Regions from separate parts of the Vallitalea pronyensis genome, predicted to be linked through region 1. Evidence: a T-box and tRNA genes for the amino acid it is inferred to sense, from the RefSeq annotation. Region 1 holds a T-box; the other holds one or more tRNA genes.

The links. A T-box is a leader RNA that pairs with one kind of tRNA and senses whether it is charged. The one in region 1 lies ahead of tyrS (tyrosine--tRNA ligase), so its partner is inferred to be a tRNA-Tyr.
Region 2: it encodes a tRNA-Tyr, which carries the amino acid that the T-box ahead of tyrS (tyrosine--tRNA ligase) is inferred to sense. The anticodon was not compared.

Annotation. Positions count from the first base shown of each region.
Region 1 is NZ_CP058649.1:2,295,735-2,308,355, forward strand. Features, by position in the region: gene HZI73_RS09390 (ABC transporter ATP-binding protein) at 1-704, shown strand, start outside; gene HZI73_RS09395 (ABC transporter permease) at 704-1,852, shown strand; gene HZI73_RS09400 (ABC transporter permease) at 1,845-2,981, shown strand; gene HZI73_RS09405 (flavodoxin family protein) at 3,178-3,651, shown strand; gene HZI73_RS09410 (PadR family transcriptional regulator) at 3,875-4,186, shown strand; gene HZI73_RS09415 (ABC transporter ATP-binding protein) at 4,198-4,833, shown strand; gene HZI73_RS09420 (ABC transporter permease) at 4,833-5,609, shown strand; gene tyrS (tyrosine--tRNA ligase) at 5,786-7,030, opposite strand; T-box leader at 7,126-7,395, opposite strand; gene HZI73_RS09430 (flavodoxin family protein) at 7,684-8,178, shown strand; gene HZI73_RS09435 (cupin domain-containing protein) at 8,326-8,625, shown strand; gene HZI73_RS09440 (amidohydrolase) at 8,661-10,025, shown strand; gene HZI73_RS09445 (SOS response-associated peptidase) at 10,130-10,828, opposite strand; gene HZI73_RS09450 (glycerophosphodiester phosphodiesterase) at 10,968-12,621, shown strand, end outside.
Region 2 is NZ_CP058649.1:6,194,658-6,207,278, reverse strand. Features, by position in the region: gene HZI73_RS25855 (FtsX-like permease family protein) at 1-492, opposite strand, end outside; gene HZI73_RS25850 (ABC transporter ATP-binding protein) at 479-1,243, opposite strand; gene HZI73_RS25845 (hypothetical protein) at 1,559-1,822, shown strand; gene HZI73_RS25840 (peptidoglycan recognition protein family protein) at 1,834-2,439, shown strand; gene HZI73_RS25835 (hypothetical protein) at 2,432-2,632, shown strand; rRNA gene HZI73_RS25830 (16S ribosomal RNA) at 3,029-4,557, shown strand; tRNA gene HZI73_RS25825 (tRNA-Tyr) at 4,866-4,947, shown strand; tRNA gene HZI73_RS25820 (tRNA-Leu) at 5,149-5,234, shown strand; tRNA gene HZI73_RS25815 (tRNA-Phe) at 5,461-5,536, shown strand; tRNA gene HZI73_RS25810 (tRNA-Gly) at 5,546-5,616, shown strand; tRNA gene HZI73_RS25805 (tRNA-Gly) at 5,622-5,693, shown strand; tRNA gene HZI73_RS25800 (tRNA-Gln) at 5,717-5,788, shown strand; gene HZI73_RS25795 (superoxide dismutase) at 5,953-6,555, shown strand; gene HZI73_RS25790 (L,D-transpeptidase) at 6,670-7,179, shown strand; gene HZI73_RS25785 (DUF5050 domain-containing protein) at 7,397-10,066, shown strand; gene HZI73_RS26720 (hypothetical protein) at 10,071-10,196, shown strand; gene HZI73_RS25780 (B12-binding domain-containing radical SAM protein) at 10,193-11,965, shown strand; gene nth (endonuclease III) at 12,010-12,621, shown strand, end outside.

The DNA of each region.
Region 1 (12,621 bases):
TAGGTGTTGTACCTCAGAATATAGCCATATATGATGACTTAACAGCCAAAGAAAATGTGATGTTTTTTGGCTCTTTATATGGACTAAAAGGTGACTTGTTAAAAGAAAGAACATTAGAGGCATTGGCTTTTGTCGGGCTGTTAGATCAGCAAAAAAAATTACCTAAGACATTTTCAGGCGGTATGAAAAGAAGGTTAAATATAGCCTGTGCTATTGTGCACCATCCGAAACTCATCATTATGGATGAACCAACAGTGGGCATTGATACGCAATCAAGAAACCAAATTTTAAACGCTGTGAAGAAATTAAATAGTAAGGGAAGCACAATCATCTACACCACACATTACATGGAAGAAGCAGAACATCTGTGTACAAGAATCGGTATTATGGATCATGGAAAAGTGATAGCAGAGGGAACCTGTGAAGAACTTCAAAGTATTGTAACCGACCGAAAAAGCATCGTCATTCAAACAGGCATTGACCAAGTCATCAAACCTGAAAGTTTAAAAAGCATAAGAGGTGTACTTCATGTTACCATTGATGAGCATGTGGTTACTATTGAATGTCCAAAAGAAAGTGATTGCATAACAGATGTCTTAGCTTACTTTGCCCAGCAGAAAATAGTCATTCGAGACATTAAGATGCAGGGGGTAAGTCTTGAAACTGCATTTCTTAGTCTAACGGGGAGGAGGCTTAGCGATTAATGATGCTATTAAAAGTTGCCATAAAAGAAATTTTACAGAACATAAGAGATGTAAAAACCATAGCCCTCATGACACTCATGCCCATAGCCAGTATATTGATATTAGGTATGGCCATATCATCAGCATTTAGTCATAGCGGCACGGTATCCATGGAAGATGTACATGTAGAGTACCTGGTAGAAGGTGAAAAGGGAGCGTTAACCACAGGTTTTGAAAACATCATGGGGCGCATGTTAACAGATGATCGTCATCTAGTAGAAGTGGATGACAGAGAAACATCATTAAATCGAATTAAAAATAATGCCATTGCATGTCTGGTTGAAATAAATGAAGCCAATCAATCCATCTCACTTTATAAAAATAACAGGTATAATACCAACGGCTCCATTATTGAAGCACGATTAAGAACATACATGAATCACATTAATGCTGTCTATGCTATCAAAGGCGTTGACACAGAGCTCCCTGAAGAGATGCCTTTAGATGGTGGTGAGAGGGATAACACCATAACCATTAACGAGCTTGATTTAGAAGAGCCTGTAAGTGCAATGGATTATTATGGCGTAGCCATGAGCATTTTGTTTGTACTCTATAGTATGTCTGTTCAAGTAACACGCAACATTAATGAAAAGAAAAAAGGGGCCATGAACAGAGTACTTGTATCATCCATCCGAAAACGGGATATTCTATTAGGAAAAGTATTGGGTGGCGTGACCATTACAACCCTACAGTTTGCTTTTGTCATAGCTACCACATTATTTATCTTTAATGTTAATTGGGGCACCAATCCAGCTTATACACTTATATTAATGTTCACCTTCATTATCATGGCTATATCCATTGGTACAGCGCTAGGAGTGGTGTTTAATAGTGAAGATAAAGCCATGGCCGTTCTTCATGTCTTTATTGTTATGGTTGCACTTTTTGGCGGAAGTTATATGCCATTAACAGATTTAGGTGTATTTGGTGAGGTGGGTAAATACTTCTCGCCTATCTGGTGGAGCGTTAGAGGGGCAATGGAGACCATTTACCAAGGGGATACAGGTACGCTATATATAGCCATGGGCATCAACATCGGTATTGCCTTGGTTTTTCTTCTATTAGCATCATGGAGAATGACGAAAAAGGAGGGGTTGCTTCATGGGTAAAATCATATTAGTCATTAAAACCATATTAAAGCGAATGTTTAAAAAACCATCCAGTTTTTTTCTGTACTTGATACTGCCTATTGCCGTTAGTATTGGCATGTACTTACTGTTTAATCTGGAAGATCATGATAAAACCAATATAACGGTGGTTGATGCTGATCAAACCATGTTGTCACGATCCCTCATTGGAAACTTTGAAGGTACAGATGGATTCGATATCAGCCATGTACATCTTAGCTATCTTCATGAACATATGATGGATACAGGCACTTCCTTGGCCTATATTATACCAAGTGGCTTTGAAAAAGCTATTTTAGCTGGTGAGAAACCTGCTCTTGAAATCCTATCCGTAGGTGACCAAGATACCATTTGGTTAGATGAAATATTAAGTGCACATGTGGATACATTAATGATGATGGCTGAAGCAAGCAACTTCCAAAAAAAGCCATTGTATGAAAAGATCTATCAGTTGAAAGATGGTAGGGTTAACTACGAGTCGACCCTTATTCAGGATGAGGCCAAGAAGAAATCTGTAACTGTAAGAACCTTTGGCAATTATATGGTTGTGTTGTTAATCAGTACGTTTACCATTCCTTTTCAAATATTAAATGAAAAAAGACAAGGTACATTTGCAAGAATTGGTATGTCACCCATTCATCCTAAAAGCTATATATTTGCTAATATCATTGCTAATGTTTTAGTGATGATGGTCCAAGTGGGTGTGGTGCTGTTGACATTGAAATTTGTATTGGGTGCTGTCTTCTTTGTTAACCCATTCATCATCTACCTGATCCTGATACTTTTTGCTTTATGTGGTATTAGTCTAGGTGTGTTCATTGCAGCTTATTCAAAAAATACCAATGCAGCTGGAGCATTTATGGGCATCATCGTGTCCCCATCCTGTATGATAGCTGGATGTCTATGGCCTATAGAATTTATGCCGGAATATATGCAAAAGATTGCTTATATCACACCTCATCGATGGACCCTTGACGCCATTAGCACGATACAAGCCAATCAAAACTTTGTAGAAATTCTACCACATTTGCTTGTGGTTCTGAGTTTTACGGTATTGTTTTTCTTAATTGCCGTGTATAAGTTTAAACATGAGGATAAATTATATGCTTAAATCATAAGTTTCTACCTATCCGCTTACTCGATATTGTGTAAGCGGATTTTTTCTGGTAATATTATATCAAGAGAGGTATTATCCGTTCATAGGGTTCATACATGATGTAACCATGTAATACCTCTATACCAGTATGAATATTTTTATAGTGTAGGGTTAGAAAAGCATGATTTAAGGAGGAAAACAATTGAAAGAAATGAAGACTCTCATCATCTGTGCTTCTTACCATCATAAGAATACAATGAACATAGGTAAAAAAATGGCTGAAGTATTGGATGCAACGATTATTGAACCAAAAGACTTTCATGAGGACATGTTGAATCGTTATGGGTTAATCGGTTTTGGCTCAGGTATTTATAACGGAAAACACCATAAGAGCATACTGGCATTAGCTAATCAAATGAAAGAGCAACAGCATAAACATGCCTTTGTTTTTTCAACATCAACGATACCTGCAAAAACCATGCATAAAGCAATGAATGACATACTCACAGAAAAAGGGTTCAAAATCATTGGACAGTTTTCATGTAAGGGTTTTATGAACTATAGCTTTTCGAAGTATATCTTTGGAGGGTTAAACAAAGGCAGACCCAATAAAAGAGATTATATAGATGCAATGAATTTTGCTAAAAAGATAAAAGCCTACCAAAGTGATAACGGGGAGAAATAACCTAGTCCGTCATGTGGTGATCATGGGCTTTGAAAAAAAACTAAATAATAAAACAACAATGGACCATACCGCAAAATAGTCAATCCTATTTGGTGGTGTGGTTTTTTGAGGAACAGTCAAAATAAAAAGGTGAAAAGGTGTTGCTATCATCTGCAAACTGTAGTATAATGAAGTTAACATTGATATCGAAATTCGATAACGAAATACGATAGGAGGTTTGATTTTGAAAAATTATGTCAGTAAACGATTATTTCAGGGGTTGATATGCATTCATATCTTGCACCATGCCAATAAAGAACCTTTTTATGGTAGTTGGATGTTGGAAGAGTTATCGGAGCATGGTTATACCTTGAGCCCTGGAACACTCTATCCCATACTTCACAGCCTTGAGAAGGAAGGCTTTATCAAGCACTTTGATAAAAATGTGAATGGTAAAATCAGAAAGTATTACACCATTACAGAAATGGGTAAAGAACAGTTGATGGAATCCAAAAAATATGTATCCGAATTAGTAGCTGAAATAGGTATTATCTAGGAGGGGCGAAGATGTTTGAATTTAAAGATGTCAGGTATAAGGATATTATTGATATACCATCCTTAGTCATTAAAAAGGGTGAGATAACAACATTAATTGGTGAAAGCGGTGGTGGCAAGACCACCATCTTACGATTACTGAATAAGATGATTTCCCCTACCCATGGCGAGATTATGTTTGATGGTAAGCCTCTAACACGTATTCATACCATAACGCACCGACAGCAAGTCACCATGTTATCTCAGAATCCTATTGTCTTTGATGGCAATATTAAGGAAAATCTAACGGCGGGTTTTCGTTTTCAAGAAAAACCGTTACCTGATGATACTCTGCTAAAACAGGTATTGGATAGCATTCAATTAAAGAAAAAACTGACGGATTCAACAGATCGTCTATCAGGTGGTGAAAAACAGCGTTTAACCCTAGGGAGGGTTTTGCTCCTTGATTCACCGATCTATTTATTGGATGAGCCTTCGTCAGCATTAGATGATAGTACAGAGGAATTAATCATTGAGATGTTCTATGGATTTGTTAAAGAAAATCACAAAACGCTTGTTATGGTGACACACTCGAAAGAAATAGCCTACAAGTATTCAGATTCAATGATAAGAATTGAAAACGGTAGATGCGTATCGGAGGGAGAATAATGAAGGGTATTATTGATTTATCAGTTATACAAGTAGCATTGGCATATATATTTGTCGTCTTTGTACTGATTGTTGTGAAACGACGTGGTATTCATCGAGAAAAGGAAATCATCGTGTCATCCATTCGCATGACATTGCAACTTATCTTAACAGGGTATGTTCTACAGTTTGTTTTCGATAATCCTAATGCATTCATCACCATAGGTATTATTATCTTAATGGAGCTGTTTGCCATTTATACCATCTTCAAAAAATTTAAGGGCAAACTATCCCATCCATTAAAAAAAGTGATTGCAGTGGCTATGAGCATAGGGACATTTTCCTGTATTGTATATTTTCTGCTGGTTGTTATACGGATTAACCCTTGGTTCGACCCACGCTATTTTATACCCATAGCAGGGATGTTGATTGGTAATTCCATGACAGGGATTTCATTAGGTATCCATTCTTTAATTGAAGGCATGACCGTTAAAAGGGCTATTATTGAAGAAGCATTAATCTTGGGCGCCACACCTCAAAAGGCTTCAAGAACGGTCATTAACAATGCTTTTGATGCAGCTATTCTTCCTACCATTAATTCCATGGTCGGTATGGGCATTATCTTTTTACCAGGGATGATGACAGGACAGATATTAGGTGGCGCAGACCCAACCACGGCAATTGCTTATCAAATAGCCATCATGCTGGGTATTTTGGGGTCAGTAGCGTTGACAGTGGTTATTATGCTGAAGTTAAGCCACAGTACATTTTTTAATGATGAAAGTCAATTAATATAGAAACCTTGTTTCATGCTGCAATCATTGTCGTGGTGATTGGTACCCAGAAAGGGTAACCCCTGTATCCTGTTATTATCGATATAATGGAGCTGTTACAGTAGCCAAGACGGCCACGTAGTGCCTTCTGCTCCAACAGCCTTATTATCTAAGATATTAACACGATAGAGGGGCTTTTTCTAATGAAACATGACCTTAAGGTGATGTTTTTTGCCTCGTTTAATAATGAGATGGTCATCTTGCAGGTCATTCAGGGTTAGGATGTGATCAGCCTGGGGGATTTTCTCCCCATTGACGGAAATACCACCCTGAGTAATAAGCCGCCTAGCCTCTGATTTAGAAGGTACAAAACCTGTAGTAAACAATAAGTCGATCAGTGCCACACCGTTCATAATAAGGGATTTATCTTGTTGACATTTAGGCATATGTTTGGATGACGATTTTCTCCCAAATAGCTCTTTGGCAGTTTGTAGGGCTAAGTTCGCTTCCTTTTCGCCATGGACCAATTTTGTAATTTCAAAAGCCATAAGAGCCTTCGCTTTACGAATGTCTTTATCACATATGGCTATGATGTCTTCTAGAGGTACATGTGTGAACAGTCGTAACAGCATTTCGGTATCACAATCATCCACATTGTAAAAGTATTGGTAAAAATCGAAAACCGTTGTTTTCTCTCGAGCTACCCATAAGGTACCCGATTCTGTCTTGCCCATTTTATTGCCTTCTCGTGTCATAAGCAGAGGGCAGGTTAAGCCAAACATAGGTCCATGAGCCTCGTCATTGGAGAAACGCTGCTTCCGCCCTAGGTTTGTTCCAGCTACAATATTTCCCCATTGGTCACTACCACCAATCTGTAAGGTACACCCATATGTTTTATGAAGATGTACAAAATCGTAAGATTGCATTAACATATAACTCATTTCCAGAAATGTTAAACCACCTTCTTTTAATCGATTGGCATAAGCGTCAGCTTGCAGCATGGTGTTCACATTAAAGTGAATACCAATATCACGCATGAAATCGACAAAATTGTATGGATTAATCCAGTCTGCATTATTAAGTATAAGGGCAGGATTATCCCCATCTGTACGTATAAAGCGACTGGCTAGAATCCGCACTTCCTCTACATTATGAGCTACCTGTTCTTTTGTCAGCATTTTACGCATGTCGCTTTTACCACTAGGATCACCAATAAGTGCAGTTGCCCCGCCAATGACTAAGATACCTTGATGACCTGCATCTTGTAAGTAACGAAACATCATCAGTGCAAAAAAGTGACCAATATGCAAACTATCGGCAGTAGGGTCTATGCCTAAGTAAAAGGTAATCGGGTGTTGACCATTCAGAGCTTCTATAATCTCTTGTTCATGGGTTGCTTGGTAAATGTAACCTCTTTCTTTTAATACGTCAAATACATGTTTCATGGTATAGCCTCCTTATAATAAAATACAATAAATGTGTCCTTAACTTCGGCCAAAGTTAAATGCATCTAAACAAATAAAAAACTCCCGTCCTTATAAAAAAGGACGAGAGTAACAATCACGTGGTACCACCTTCATTCATTGCTGCCTTACGGCAACAACCTTAACAAGCACGCTGATGAATCATGGTTCAAAAGGATGCCCTGGTAGGATAACGTCTACCAAGCGTCACTAGTCTACTCATACCTATAGGTCTTTCGATAGGAAACTCAAAGAGGTATTCACATTAGCTTGTTTGAAGCCTTTCACCAACCGGCTACTCTCTGTAAAACGTTGCTAATCTTACTATTTCTTATCATCGTTTTTGCATCAATATGATGTTTTTCAAAATGTTGCTTATGATTATATGCCAATGTTTTATGTTTGTCAAGGTGTTTTTTTAACTTAATTATCTATATGCCATACAGTTGTAAAAGGTGCCTTGCGATGCTGTCATATATGATTATAATTCTTTAATTAAAATTAAGACTTAGCCCTATATACATGACAAATTTAAGGGAATGCTATAAAATAGAAGTAAGTTATAAGCCAGTTTTACAAATCTTACCATTTGGAAGAAATCCGTTAAAGCTGGGAACTATAAGGGAGGGTCACATATGAATCAAGGTAAAGTACTTATCATTTATTATTCGTTAACAGGCAATACAAAATTAATGGCTGAAGAGATAGCAAAAATTACCGGAGGTGATGTATTACAATTGAAGCCTAAGAACAGCGATGTGAAGCCAAAGGGTTTTATGAAGTTTGTATGGGGTGGAAGACAAGTCAAGATGGGGAGTATGCCAGAATTGATGCCCTATGATGATAACTTTGACCAATATGAAACAATCATTTTAGGCACACCCGTATGGGCAAGTCGTTATGTGCCTGTTTTTCACACTTTCTTATCGGAACAAAAGATAAAAAATAAAAAGATTGCGATGTTTTGTTGCCAGGCAGGTGGTAGTGATGGAAAGACTTTTGGTAAGATGAAGGGAATGTTAGAAGGCAATGATTTTATAGGTGAAATAGCCCTGCAAGATCCTCAAAAGAAGGGTTTAGAAACAGCTTATGAGAGAATAAGGTCTTGGATTGGGGATATATTAGCTTAGGCACTCATCTTTTATAAATTTTGTATCGAATTATACCACAAGTTATGGTATATTATTAATTATATTTGTAGGATAAGGTAGATGTAAAGGGGTATGTCAACATAACCACCATATGGTAAACATGGCAGGTCTAAGGAGAACGATTGAATGATTGAAAAAGTATACAACTACACAAAAGAAGCTACAGATTTATTTGAAAAGATTATTGAGCGAGAGGACATGCGCCTCAACCATGTGATTATTCAGCCAGATAAATATTTCCCAAAACACCCAACAGATGCTGAGGTATGTATCATTATTATAAAAGGTCATTTAGATATAACACTAGCCAATCAGGAAAAAATGACCTACAACTCAGGACAGGTTGTGGAGGTACCCAAAGGTATTCCCTCCATTCTGGGAAATGGTTCCCAAGAACCTGTAGAGTTATTTGTTATTAAACGCTAAGGACATAAAAATTTGACAAAAGGAAGTGGTGTTATATGAAACATACGCTGATACAAAATGGTTATATCATAACCATGAATCCTAACAAGGATGTTTATGCAAAAGCAGATATACTCATTGAAGATGATCATATTAAAGAAATTGGTCATGTGGATAGAAGTCAGATAAGCCCAGATGCTGATATACTGGATGCAGCAGGTAAAATTGTCATGCCTGGACTTGTGAATACCCATGTTCATTTATCACAGCAGTTAGCAAGGGGCTTAGCTGATGATGTGGACCTTTTAACCTGGTTAAGAGAACGTATTTGGCCTTATGAAAGTGAAATGACCCTAGAGGATTCCTATATATCTTCTTTAGCTTGCTGCACAGAGCTCATTCGTTCTGGTGTTACATGTTTTGCAGAAGCTGGTGGTCAAGAAGTAGATGGTATGGGAAGGGCAGTTACTGAAGCAGGGCTGAGAGGTATTCTTTGTCGTTCAACCATGGACCAAGGTGAAGGTTTACCCACAAAATGGCAGGAATCCACGGATACAAGTTTGGATAAACAGATTGCTTTGTATAACAAATGGCACAACCAGGCGGAAGGACGTATCCGTTATTGGTTTGGTATTCGGACCATGTTTAATGCCAGTGATGAACTGATGGTCAGAACCAAGGAACTGGCAGATAAGTATCATGTAGGCATTCATATGCATGTGGCAGAAATAGAAGAGGAGATTCGGTTTGCAAAAGCCTCAAGAGGGGCTAGTACCGTGGAACATTTGGCGAATCTCGGCATTCTAGATCGTAATTTATTAGCTGTTCACACCGTATGGCTTACAGATCGGGAGATTGACTTCTTTAAACTGTACGATGTAAAAGTATCCCATAATCCAGGTGCCGCGATGAAGGTTGTATTAGGTTTTGCACGCATTCCAGAAATGCTGCAAAAAGGGATACCTGTATCCATTGGTACAGATGGTGCGCCTTCTAATAACCGAATGGATATGATGGATGAGATGTATCTCACCTCATTGATTCACAAAGGCAGAACCCTTGACCCCAAGGTAGTACCTGCTGAACAGGTCATGGAGATGGCCACCATGAATGGTGCCAAATCCCTTCTATGGGATGATGAAATAGGTAGTCTAGAAGTCAATAAAAAAGCAGATTTAATTATACTTGACCCTCATGCCATTGGTTCCATACCCCTTCATGACCCTGTTGCCAACGTGGTATATGGTATGCATGCATCCAATGTCACCTATTCCATGTGTAACGGTAAATGGTTAATGAAAGAGAAGCAGTTAATGACCATCGATGAAGAAAAAGTGTTATATGATGCAAGAAAACATGGGGATGAGATTGTGAAGCGAGCAGGCATTACATTACCCCATCGTATGAAACCATGTGAATAATACATGGGAGTCATGCATGCAAAAGAAAACAAAGACGGTTTGTGAATAAAATCACAAAATAGCCTCACCAATCTTTTTCATGGTATGATGTATCAAGCATAGCATTAGAATAATGTTTCTTGGAAAGGCTCAATACAATCAGGATGCTCATTTTTAGGTGAGTTAACCAAAGACGATACACCATAAGCTTTCATCAGATGGCTTGGAAATGGTTTCAAAAGGGATTTTAGATAAACAGGGTCTTTAATCTGTGAATCCAGCCATTGCTGTTCACTTGCTTCATCTAGGATAACAGGCATACGATCATGAATGGAAGTCATCAATGTATTGGGTTGGGTTGTAATAATGGTACAGGTACTTATTTTTTCACCGGCTTGATTATAATATACACTGTATAGTCCAGCCATGGTGAAGAGTTTTTTATCCTTTAAATGGATAAACATGGGTGTTTTATGACGTCCATTTTTTTTCCATTCATAGAAACCATTGGATAAGATTAAACAACGTCTTTGCAAGAAACCATAGCGATAAGCTGGCTTTGTGTCAATGGATTCGCTTCTTGCATTAATCATTTTATAACCTATTTTTTCATCCTTAGCCCAAGAAGGTATATAGCCCCATTTTAAATAGCCAACACGTGCTTGTTGGCGATGGTCAATGACAGAGAGAACCGGCTGACTGGGTGCAATGTTATAACGTGGTTCATATTGGTGATGATCGGGCAAATCCTCTATATGAAATCGACCTTTTAGAATATCCATTAATACTTTAAAATCAAGGGTAAGAACAAAACGGCCACACATACACATACCTTCCTTCTATTGGATTAACAGCATGGAGTTCACCTACTATTATAGCAAATAATGTAATGCAGATAAACAGCTTGTTTATGCATGATGTTTATCTAGAAGTCTACACCAAAGCATAAGGGAGTCATACATCATGATGAAAAAGTACTTACAAACCATAACTAGGGAATACAAAGCCATGCTGTCCGATTTCCGTTGGAGCTATATGCGCTTTATTAAATATCAGCTCATCACCAAATTTCTTATTGGTATTATTATGGTGCCTGCTTTCAAAATTATTCTAAGTTATATCTTAAGAAGTCAAGGGAGGACTAGTGTGTATAATGGGTTATTGTTAAAATACCTTGTCACACCACAAGGGGTAGTATCCATTATTGTCACATTATTATTAGCCATTTCGGTGGTACTCATTGAACTTGGCGGGTTAATTATTATCAGTCATCAAGTGTATAACAAGGAAAAAGAAAGTCGTTATGATACCATTGTGTTGGCTGCCCTTAAGCATTTTAAGAATTTATTGGGGGTCGGGGGGTTATTGATTCTATTTTATGTGTTAATCCTAACACCATGGTTAGATATTGGTTATCAGACCAGTTTAATCACTACCATTGAAATCCCAGGTTTTATCTTGGATTACATTGGTCAAAATGATCTCTTATGGGTTTTTCATGGTGTTTTATTTGTGATCCTCATTGTGTTATCCATTCTATGGGGATTTTCATTACATTTGATTATGTTCCATAATATGCCAGCCTTAAAAGCGATTAAATTAAGTAAGCAAATGGTGGTAACACATTGGAAGAAGTTAATGGGTTTAACCATTGGTGTGAATGCTTTGCTCCTTTTATTAGCAGTTGTTTTTTTTATTGTAATCTGTATGATTGGTGTAGGTGTGTTGTTAGTATTTGATATCCGGGCGGATATCCCTGATGTTATATTTGCTGGTTTTGTAGGGTTGATTGTGGTATATATTTTTGCTGTCAGCTTTATCGTGCTTCCCATTGAAGTGCACCTATTCACACGTTTATATTATGGTATATCCGAAAGAACAGCAAAACCCCTTAATCTTAAATCCAAGAAAATGCATACCAGTAAACTGGATACATGGTTATCAAAACCTAAGGTTATTACCAGTATGATTATAGCAGGTATGCTTATTGCTACGGTTATTACAACGGTTATTTTATATGATATGGATGAGGTAACAATCGATGTACATGTAACGGCTCATCGTGGCAGTTCAGTGAATGCCCCTGAGAATACGTTAGCAGCTATTAAAGTTGCCATGGCACATGAAGCTGACTTTGTAGAAATCGATGTACAACGAACCAAAGACCATCAACTAATCTTATTACATGATCGGAGTTTCAAACGCACAACGGGTGTGGCTGGCTTACCTGCTGAGATGACCCTTGAAGAAATTAAGAAGCTGGATGCTGGTAGTTGGTTTGATGAGGCCTATGCAGGTGAAAAAGTGCCAACCCTCCAAGAGGTCATTGAATTAACCAAGGGTCATATTGGATTAAACATTGAGTTAAAAGGCAAAGGTGATGATGAAAATTTCATCAGACAAGTCATTCATACCATAAAAGAAAATAACCTAATGGAATCCTGTGTGGTTACATCTTTAGATTATAACATGATACAACGGGTAGAAGCACTTGAACCACAGATTAAAACAGGCTATATCATGTATGTTGCGTTAGGTGATTTGCAAGATATCCATGTTGATTTTTATAGTGTTGAAATGACCAATGTGAATGAAAAATTTATAGCTAATGCTCATC
Region 2 (12,621 bases), 2.3 Mb from region 1:
GCTGATGACCCCAAACACAATAGCCGTCTCCATAATGGCTTTATAGGAAATAAAAAACTCAACGTCTACTCCCATGTTGCAATACTTGGACAATACCATCATATAGAGTTTGCCAAACACAGCACCGATGCCACAACCTACGATAATAGCCATAAAACTCATAATGAGGTTTTCCATGGCATAGATAAACCCTACCTTATAATTGGTAACACCCATTAAAGTATATAGACCAATTTCTTTCTTACGCTGGTTTAAAAAGAAAGAACTTGAAAACCATGAAAAGTAGATTAAGAATACCAGTAACATGATGGCTGTCACATAACCCAAGGTACCAACAATCTCTTGTGATGAGATACCAAGAACTTGAGGGTTGTGCTTCATAGCACAAAATTGATAGTATGCCACAACGGAGAAGACAAGAGCAAGAAAATGAAGCTTATAGATGCTAAGGTTACTCTTCATGTTTTTATAAGCAAGACTAACAGCATTCATGGTTTTCCCCTCCCATTCGGGCTAACTGTTCAATTACTTTTTGATAAAAATCTTTTCTGGACCCTTCTTTTTTGAGTTCTGTAAGGACTTGACCGTCCTGTATAAAAATAATGCGGTCACAATAACTAGCAGTGAACCCATCATGGGTAACGATGACAATGGTTGAACCGAATTTCTTATTGGTTTTTCCAAGGCTCTCTAATAATTCTGTAGCGGACTTGGAATCTAGTGCTCCTGTTGGTTCGTCAGCAAGAATCATAGAGGGTTTTGTAATGAGTGCTCTTGTTGCGGCAACACGCTGTTTCTGACCGCCTGATAACTGATAAGGATATTTTTGAAGATGATCCGTTAAGCCAAAAAAAGCGGTCAGTTCATTGATTTTATCTTTTACAACAGATACCCGTGTACCTGCTAGAACCAGTGGTAAAGCAATATTATCCATGACACTGAGGTTATTCAAAAGGTTAAAATCTTGGAATAAAAAGCCAATATTTTCTCTTCTGAATTGAGCCAATTTTTTACCCTTCATGGTAGCTAAGTCAATCCCTTTGAAGGTAATTACACCTTCTGTTGGCTGGTCAATGGTTGATATTAAGTTAAGTAGGGTTGTTTTACCAGAGCCTGAAGGACCCATGATACCAACAAATTCACCTTCTTCTATGTCCATGTCTATTCCATTAACAGCAAAGGTTTCCATACCTTTTGATGTATACACTTTTTTAATGCCCTTTGTTTCGATGACTTTTGACATTGTTTATGCCTCCCTTTTATTTTACATATCTGTATTAAAAAGTTTTCAGTATGAAACACAATAACTTCCCAATGGGTTTATTTATAACAGATATTTTTCTAAATCAATGACTTTATTTTACGTCTACCAGGGGTAAGAATCCATTGAGGTAACTTACAGATTCATGAAAAACCTTACAATTTTGTCATGTATCGTTAGCTATGACTTGAAAAAAGATGACGTGTTAATGTCGTGTTCACCTATGCTACCATATAATTAGTCCTCAAGGTAATGTGGGTAAATCATAGGCGTGAAATAAAATAAGGAGGAATCAATATGCAAAATGGGGTTACCCAAAAAGAATTTTATGAAGCCATTGAGAAAGTGACGCGTGAGACGAATGCTTTAGCCGTTACGATGACAGAGACGAAGACACTTATTCGGGACTATAACGGACTTAGACAGTTCATCAGTGATATAGATGACCGAGTCCAAAGACTGGAAGATTACGCATGCAGCAAAAAGGAGTATCGCGAATATATGGGGTGGATTGTTGGATGCGTTGCAACGATATTGGCCATCATAAGTTATTTTAGCTAGAGGAGGAGAATATGAATATTATAAAGACACAATTAAACATCAATGTACCCTCAAATAATCGACCGGCATATATTATTATACATCATGCACTGGCTCCTCGTTGCAGTATTGATGATATTCATGGCTGGCATCTGAATAGAGGCTTTGCAGGTTTTGGGTACCATTATTTTATTAATAAGGAAGGAAAAATTTATCGAGGGAGAATGGAAACGCAAAGAGGAAGTCACTGTAAGCAAGAAGGTATGAACATGAAATCCATTGGCATCTGCTTAGAAGGGTGTTATCAAGATTATCAAGGAAACGGCGATAAAGTTGTACCAGATGCACAACTAGAAGCACTTAAAAACTTGACCTTATATTTAATGAAGAAATATAAGATTAAACAAGAACGGATTAAGAAACATCATGATTTTGTACAGTACAAGTTATGTCCAGGAAATTATTTTCCATGGGAAAAGTACATGGGTTTGGTGGCAGAAAGCACAGATGCAGGACAGATTAAAGCGTTAATAAAAGAAAATCAATACTATAAGGAAGAAATTGAAAAATTACAAGAACGTTTAGGCGGCATTAAGAAAAAAATATATGAAATTGAGAGGATGGTTGAAGATGAATAGCATATTAAAAAAATTAACCAATACAAAGACAATTATAGCCATTGCCAGCGCAATTATACTGATACTAACTAGTCTAGGTGTGGAGGTTGACAATGAACAAGTAATGACGGTTATAAAAGCCCTTTGCAGCATAGGGGTATTGCTTGGGATCATAAATGATAATGGTATGAAAACCACACATTGGAATAAGTAGTAAAAGCCATTGTAAAACCTGCATGATTGTATTTATTGAAAAATATTAAAAAGTCCTTGACACTCCTACCTATATTTGATATTATAGTCTTCGACGCAGTTTTTGAACAATGAAAAATGAATAGTATATTAAACAACAACTTTAGATAATAAAGTTGACCCAAATAATTCCTTTGTAAATTCAGAGAATTGTTTTGCGAAGCTTAACAATCTCAAACAAAGAGACGGTAGTCTATAAAATACAAATTGCCAGATTAGTCTGGTCAAGATCAACGAATCTTAAGAGTACTGGTTACTTGAGAGATTGCGTTTTTCAACTAAGATTTTCTAACCTTTACCTTTTAAGATTGTACTTTCTTAAAAGTAAAGCTAAGAAAAACTAAGTTAAAAAACTTTTTAACATGAGAGTTTGATCCTGGCTCAGGATGAACGCTGGCGGCGTGCTTAACACATGCAAGTCGAGCGAGAAACTTGAGGATGATCCTTCGGGTGATTCCTTAAGTGGACAGCGGCGGACGGGTGAGTAACGCGTGGGTAACCTGCCCTATGCAGGGGGATAACGCACTGAAAAGTGCGCTAATACCGCATAAGACCACAGGATCACATGATCTGGTGGTAAAAACTCCGGTGGCATAGGATGGACCCGCGTCTGATTAGCTAGTAGGTGAGGTAACGGCTCACCTAGGCGACGATCAGTAGCCGACCTGAGAGGGTGATCGGCCACATTGGGACTGAGACACGGCCCAAACTCCTACGGGAGGCAGCAGTGGGGAATATTGCACAATGGGGGAAACCCTGATGCAGCGACGCCGCGTGAAGGAAGAAGGTTTTCGGATCGTAAACTTCTATCAGCAGGGAAGATAGTGACAGTACCTGACTAAGAAGCCCCGGCTAACTACGTGCCAGCAGCCGCGGTAATACGTAGGGGGCAAGCGTTATCCGGATTTACTGGGTGTAAAGGGTGCGTAGGCGGCGGAGTAAGTCAGATGTGAAAGCCCCAGGCTCAACCTGGGGACTGCATTTGAAACTGCTTTGCTAGAGTGCAGGAGAGGAAAGTGGAATTCCTAGTGTAGCGGTGAAATGCGTAGATATTAGGAGGAACACCAGTGGCGAAGGCGACTTTCTGGACTGTAACTGACGCTGAGGCACGAAAGCGTGGGGAGCGAACAGGATTAGATACCCTGGTAGTCCACGCCGTAAACGATGAATGCTAGGTGTCGGGGGTCGAACCTCGGTGCCGCAGCAAACGCATTAAGCATTCCACCTGGGGAGTACGATCGCAAGATTGAAACTCAAAGGAATTGACGGGGGCCCGCACAAGCGGTGGAGCATGTGGTTTAATTCGAAGCAACGCGAAGAACCTTACCAAATCTTGACATCCTTCTGACCGTTCCTTAATCGGAACTTTCCTTCGGGACAGAAGAGACAGGTGGTGCATGGTTGTCGTCAGCTCGTGTCGTGAGATGTTGGGTTAAGTCCCGCAACGAGCGCAACCCTTATCTTTAGTAGCCAGCAAGTAAAGTTGGGGACTCTAGAGAGACTGCCGGGGACAACTCGGAGGAAGGTGGGGATGACGTCAAATCATCATGCCCCTTATGATTTGGGCTACACACGTGCTACAATGGTAGTGACAAAGGGAAGCGAAGTGGTGACATGGAGCCAACCCCAAAAAAGCTATCCCAGTTCGGATTGTAGTCTGCAACTCGACTACATGAAGTTGGAATCGCTAGTAATCGCGAATCAGCATGTCGCGGTGAATACGTTCCCGGGCCTTGTACACACCGCCCGTCACACCACGGGAGTTGGAAGCGCCCGAAGCCAGTGACCAAACCTTTATGGATGGAGCTGTCGAAGGTGAAGCCGATGACTGGGGTGAAGTCGTAACAAGGTAGCCGTATCGGAAGGTGCGGCTGGATCACCTCCTTTCTAAGGAAAATCGTTAAACTTAATTAAAGGCAAAAGAATGAGAAGTTCATGAACCTGAAGGTTAAGAACCAGCTGAGGCTGAAACGATAAAGTAGAATTGCATGGGAAGTTTATAACGCATTAAATAAATGCTCTTATGAGAAATTTATAGTCATAATCGTTAAAACCATTTGGTGTTTAATATACCTATTCATGAAACTGCGACGACGTTTATCATAGGAATCATTTTGCTATACAAGATTGTTCTAAGTTTTTCTTAAAACCTATTGACAATTTTGTGAAATATGATATTATATATCATGTTCTATGGAGGGGTTCCCGAGTGGCCAAAGGGGGCAGACTGTAAATCTGTTGGCACCGCCTTCGAAGGTTCGAATCCTTCTCCCTCCATTTAAGAATTGGCTTTGCGAAAGCAAAACAATTTCTTACCATTAAAGCTTTTTATTGGCTTTGCGAAAGCAAAACAATTTCTTACCATTAAAGCTTTTTATTGGCTTTGCGAAAGCAAAACAATTTCTTACCATTAAAGCTTTTTTATTGGTTGTGTATAACCAAAGCAATGTCTTACATGACAAATTACTATGTTTATATGCCGGAGTGGCGGAACTGGCAGACGCACAGGACTTAAAATCCTGCGATCCTTACCGATCGTACCGGTTCGATTCCGGTCTCCGGCATTATAATAAATAAGGCTTATGATATGTTGTATCTTAAGCTAAATAAGGAAATTTATCGTTTAAAATACATTGTATTTTAAGCCAAGTAAGGAAATTTATCGTTTAAAATACGTTGTATTTTAAGCCAAAGTAAGGAAATTTATCGTTTAAAATACGTTGTATTTTAAGCCGAAAATTAATTGACAGTATTTCAAATATCTGGTATACTTGAAAAGCTTATTTTTTCGCCCAGATAGCTCAGTCGGTAGAGCAGAGGACTGAAAATCCTCGTGTCGGTGGTTCGATTCCGCCTCTGGGCACCAATTCAATATGCGGGTGTAGTTCAATGGTAGAACACCAGCCTTCCAAGCTGGATACGTGGGTTCGATTCCCATCACCCGCTCTTATGCGTGAGTGGCTCAGTGGTAGAGCATCGCCTTGCCAAGGCGAGGGTCGCGGGTTCGAATCCCGTCTCGCGCTTTTGTGTTCTAATTAAATAATAGTGGGTAGTCGCCAAGCGGTAAGGCACTAGACTTTGACTCTAGTATGCGTAGGTTCGAATCCTGCCTACCCAGTTTGAAAAGATACGGAAGTATCTTTTTTCTATGTCCTATCTTCCATCGACTCAAGCGACGATCGTATGAAACAAATACGATACACATGACATCATTCCAACTAAAATAATACAATAATTATCTTCGGCATATAATGGTAAAAGAATATGCAAAGAGGTGATGATATGTATAAACCACAACATTATAATTTTAGTACGGTAAAAGGTATGACTAAAAAACAACTGGATGAACACTATGCACTGTATGTAGGGTATATCAATAAGTTCGAGGAGATTAGTCAATTACTCAAAGAGAAAAGCAGTTATAAAGACCCAAATGCTACGTACAGTACGTTACGAAGCCTGAAAAAAGGTGAATCTTTTTCATTAAATGGCGTCATTCTTCATCAATTGTACTTTGCCAATATAACAGGCAAGAAATCCAATATATCTGGAGAAATACTCCATATGATTAATCGTGATTTTGGTTCGTATGAAATCTTTATGGAGATGTTTAAAAGTACAGGATTATCCATGCGGGGCTGGGTCGTTCTCATTCAGAGCGAAAAAAATGGGAAATTACGTATTATTGGCCAAGACTCACACGATAACGGCTCCGTATACAATGGAAACCCTCTTTTGGTGATGGATGTCTATGAGCATGCTTATATGATTGATTTCGGTATTAATCGGAAGAAATACATAGATGTGTTTTTCGATAACATTAATTGGGAAGTGGTCAATAATCGTATTAAAAAGATAATCAAACCGCCTTATCGCCGTTCATAATATGCATAGACATGAAACATAATGACTGATGGTAGCTATCAAGTTGCAGATCTATCTTCTATAAAAGGGTTCTTTGAATATAATTAGATAACAAAATAGTGAAAGGTTGTTTACATGAAAAAGAGTTTCGGTCTATTTTTACTGATTATGGGAATCATTGTATGCTTAATATATAGTTGTGATAGGGATCAAGTAAAGGATGTGGATGCACGCTTTGTAGGGAATGATGTGGTAGAAGATATGGAAGGCTTATGGGTAGAAGTCAGCTTAAAAGAAGAAGGGCATAAAGTCATTGTAAGAGAAGATAATGAAGTGATTCGAGAAATGATTTGTTCAGGTGGTACCCCTGATGAACCTACGGTGCTGGGTACATTTACATTACAAAACCGAGGAGAATGGTTCTATTCTGAGCGATTCAAAGAAGGAGCAACCCACTGGGTACGTATTACTGAACAGTATCTCTTTCATGGCATTCCTAGAACAAAAGATTGGGAAATTATCCAAGAAGAACAAGACAAATTAGGAGGACCTGCAAGTCATGGTTGTATTCGCCTAGGGGAAGAAGATGCGAAATGGTTCTATGACCATGTACCGGATGGCACAACAGTTGTCATTCATGACTGACACACATGATTAACTTGCTGCAATCTGGAAAAAATATAACTATATATAAAAGAAGAGGCATAAGTCCTATTAAAGTGTCTCAATTTAAATAGAATGTTTCATAAATTGACTTAACTTTACACACAAATTTAATACAATTGTAAAAACTATATGATACAATAAGATAAAACTACCATAATAAGGTATTTCTACCTTCTTAGAAGGAGAGGAACTGGTGATGTACAAAAGATATTTATTTCTTTTTACGACAATCCTCATGATAAGTCTTTTATCCATAGGCTGTAAAAGTAAAAAGGATGATCATAAAACCAAATCGGACGATAAAGTTGTGAATCATGTGGTATCAAGTGCAAATGTATCCAATGAAGACAAAGATGGCGTGTTGTTTGCGACAGCCATTAATTTTGATGAATGGATATATTTTGGCAACCCGGATGACCGTCATCGAATCTACCGTATGCATGTGGATGGTTCAGGTCTTACCAAAATTGTAGATGCGCGCATGGAAGGCTTTCATGATTTAAAAGAGTGGGTTTATTATCTCGATACAACCCAGCCCCATACACCTGCTAAATTAGCAAGAGTGAAATGGGATGGATCAGAAAAAGAAGTGCTAGTTGAAGAGAATGTAGAGATGTTTCAGCAAAGCGACGATTACATTATTTATGCTTTTGAAAATAATATCTACCGGATTAATCTTGATGGGTCAGCGAATATGAAAGTCGTATCCAGTGATGAAAAGGTCTGTTATATGAAGGTTTTTGACCATGTTATCTACTATAGTACCAGTGAAGGTTTGTTCAGTATAACGGAAGATGGTGTCAATCAATACCTTATAGCGGAAGGGGAATTTCCAAGGTTTGATGTGAAGAATCATAAGATATATTACAATGATGATAAATTATACAGCATGTCTTTAAAAGGTATTGAGGAAAAGGTCGTTATCGATAAACGCTTGGACAATACGTTTATATGGCAAGATAGCATCTATTACAATGAAGGGGACGACCTCTACCAAGTCAATATCCATACAGGAGATACACATAAGATATATGTAGACTCTTATCTAAACCACTACTATGAGAAAGACGATAAGATTTATTTCTATGGACATAACCGCATATGGCGTGTTCATCAAGATTTATCTACAAAAGAAATCGTCTTAGGTACTGGCGAAGAGTATTTAGCCAGAATGTTTATTGAAGTGGATGATAGGATAATCACCAAGAATGTGGATATGGAAGAGAATGTATCCCATCAGATGGCTTATAAGTTATTTGAATTGAAGGATGATGACTCCAGCAAAAAATTATCCGATGTTGCCATTCAGCTATTTGAAAGTAAACATGGGAAAATACTCTATACAGATGCCAAGGATAAGAAACTCTATGAACTGGATATTACGACCAATGATAAAGCATTGGTTCTCGATAAAATGATTGGCTCATTTATGAGCTACAAGGACATGATTTATTATACAGATATTCAAGAGGGTTTTCGGTTATATGCTTATGACCGTGGAACCGGTCAGCATATTAACATAACCAATATACCGGTTACCAATATTAAAAGAACCCAGGATCGTCTTTATTTTCTTGATAATCGGAAGCGTATGGGTATCCTTGATGTCCATAACAGTATACCCCGATACATTGATTTGTTTACAACAAAATATGACGTCATCGGTGACACAATCTATTACAAAAACGAAGACGATTTAGGCAGGCTTTATCGTATTCAGGATGATGGAACAGGTAAAGAACGCCTAACGGATTATCCTGTAGTGGATATCTATGCCCATCAAGAAGATATCTTCAATTATGAAAACGATCATTATGCCAATAAAGGGCAGGTTTATTATGTTATAAAACAGGGAGCTAATTTACTGTACAGCATCCATAACGATACTAAAATAAGTAAGTTTCTAGATATTGTCAGCATGGATTTAGTGGACATTACCATCATGGATGGTATACTATATATGCACATTGCTTCTGAAGGAGGCAGTTACTATGTGTTAGAAAAATACGTGGACGAATTATCCTACAAAGTTTTCTATGATATAGAGAAGCAATCTTCTGATCATAGGAAGTACTTTGTCTATCAGGTTGATGATCAAGTAGGGTATCTCTATGGCTATGACGAAAAAAACAATGAGATGGCATTAGTTATCGACCAACTGATTATGGATTTTCAGATAGAAGATGACTGGATTTATTATTCGAGTTTTGATAGCAAGGGCAATTATCGTCCATCTATCAACCGTTATCATATGAATGACCATAAGATAGAAAATGCCATACATGTTCTTGAAGACAATGTGCGTACATTTGATTTTAAAGTTCAAGATAATACCATATATTATTGTTATGATGGCGCACACCATCTATTTAAGAAAGACATGGAAACGAATCAAGTAATAACCTTATCAAGTGATTGCATGAGGTTGGGAGCCATTGTTGATGGATGGATTTATTATGAAGATAGCTTGGATAATCCAAAAGTATTGCGTGTGAAGCTAGATGGTTCATCTACAGAAGTGCTAACCAGTATTAAGAGACGATTTATCTATGCAACACCCCAATATTTATATTACTTGTTTGTGACAGAAGAAACCACCCAAAAAGGTATTCTCATTAAAAAGAATCTTGAGACCCATGAGCAGCAAGTGGTTATGGAGCAACTACAATGGCGGGATTTAGTACTGGTGAATGAGCACCTATACTATAAAAATAATGGGCTTCATGCCTATAACTTCAATACAGGTATAAAAAGAAATGTGTATACAGGAATAGTGGATGATTTTACATTACATGGTCAAGAATTACATCTATCCATTCAGGACGGAGAAAAAAATAAAACGGTTACCATACCACTAGACCAATAACCATATGAAGAAAGCTGCCTTGTTGATTGTATCGTCGGTTAAATCAGATGATTATAATAGAGGCAGCTTTTCTATAACCAGTGTACACTGGCATACAGAAGCTTTACAAAATGAAAGGACAACATCATGAAAAAAGTTCTCTTAACAGGGATTAATGCAAAGTATATACACTCTAATTTAGCTATTCGTTACTTGTACAAGTATAGCAAGGCCTATACAGACCATGTACAGGTTGTGGAGTATACCATTAATAATCATTATGATCATGTACTGCAAGAAATATATCGTATGAGGCCAGATATTCTGACCTTTTCATGTTATATATGGAACATTGAAATGATTAAAGAACTGATTACAGATTATAAAAAGATTGCACCGGATACCACCATTATTTTAGGTGGACCTGAAGTCTCCTATGATGGAGAGAAAATGCTTAGCTCTTATAAAGAGGTAGACGTGATTATCGTTGGAGAAGGGGAAGAAACATTTCAAGAATTAATGGCCTATTATATCCATGAAGAAGGTAACTTAAAGGATATAGATGGTATTGTTTATCGTGAATCAGATACAGTGCATACCAATAAACCACGAAAACCGCTACTCATGGATGATTTACCTTTTGTCTATGAAGATGGTTTTGAAGGGTTTGACCACCGGATTATCTACTATGAATCCTCAAGAGGGTGTCCCTTTAACTGCCAATATTGCCTATCTTCTATTGAAAAGGGTGTGCGCATGAAATCGCTGCACCATGTGTTCAAGGAGCTACAACAATTCTTAGATGCCCGTGTCATGCAAGTGAAATTTGTGGACAGGACCTTTAATTGTCATAAAAAACACGCTGTAGGTATATGGACATACCTCCACGAACACGATAACGGCTATACGAATTTTCACTTTGAGATATCTGCTGATTTATTAGATGAGGACATGATTGAGTTGCTTAGACAAGTACGTCCGGGACTGTTTCAATTAGAAATAGGTGTCCAATCAACCAATGAAACCACCATCCACCACATTCAGCGAAAGACCAATTTTTTAAAGTTAGCTGAGAAGGTAAAAGCCATTCAAGAGGGAAATAATATTCATCAACATCTGGACCTGATCGCAGGATTACCTGATGAAGATTACGATTCATTTGGTCGTTCCTTTAACGATGTGTATGCTTTAGAACCTCATCAACTTCAATTGGGATTCTTAAAAATTCTGAATGGTTCAGGATTAAAAAGAGATGCGGAGGATTTTGGCATTATTTATAAAGAAAAAGCACCTTATGAAGTTTTAAAAACCCATAAGTTATCTTACGATGACATACTGCGTTTGAAGATGATTGAGGAAATGGTGGAAATATATTATAATAGCGGAAACTTCTATTTTGCGATAAAATATATAGAGACGTTTTTTAAGACGCCATTTGCATTTTATGAAGCATTGGGGGATTATTGGTTAGATCATAATCTGCATGTAAGCAATCATAATAAAGTAACGCTATATACCATTTTGTTGGAATTTTATAAAGATACCATTCCTTCTAATGAAAAAGAGTTCATGCATATATTAAAATTTGATATGTACCTTCAAGAAAAGGTTAAGAAATTTCCACATTGGTTAGAACGTCAAGAAGCTTATAAAGAAGCTGTTATACGTTTCTATAGAGATGAAGAAAACACCAAGAAGTACTTGCCACACCTAGAGCAATATACGGCCAAACAAAAAAGTCGTATGACCCACTTGGAAATATTTCCTATAGACATTATAAAATGGTCGAAGGATTTTAAGAAGCCTCTAGAATGGCGTAGGAATGCGGTTTTATTTGATTATCATACACGTGATATCTTTAGAAATAATGCAACATATAGGACTGTAGAATTGATTTACAATATTTCCCAGGAAATGTAAATATTTCCCAGGAAATTAACAATTAACTGGAAGGGTGTGTTAGGATGACCGATAATAAACGATTAAAAAGGATTCTTAATTTATTAGATGAACATTATCCAAAGGATATTAAGTGCTACTTGGACCATGAAAACCCTTGGCAATTACTTGTTGCTACCATATTAAGTGCCCAATGCACAGATGATCGGGTGAATATTGTTACCAAGGACCTGTTTAAGAAATACACATCCATTAAGGACTTTGCTGAAGTGGAACAAGAAGAACTGGAACAAGATATTCGCTCAACAGGCTTCTATCGCAACAAAGCCAAGAATATTATCGCATGTTGCAGAGCGTTGCTTGTGGACCATGATGGACATGTGCCAAAAGATATAGAAGATTTGGTGAAGCTTGCCGGTGTGGGGCGTAAGACAGCCAATGTCATTCGGGGAAATATCTATGATATTCCCAGCATTGTAGTGGATACACACGTAAAACGTATTTCAAAAAAACTTGGGCTCACACCTTATGATGACCCGGTAAAAATTGAATTTGATTTAATGAAGATATTACCGAAAGAACATTGGATTCGGTATAATACCCAAGTCATTGCCCATGGACGAGCTATCTGTACTGCCAGAAGCCCAAAATGTGAAAGATGCTTCCTCTTGCCCTAT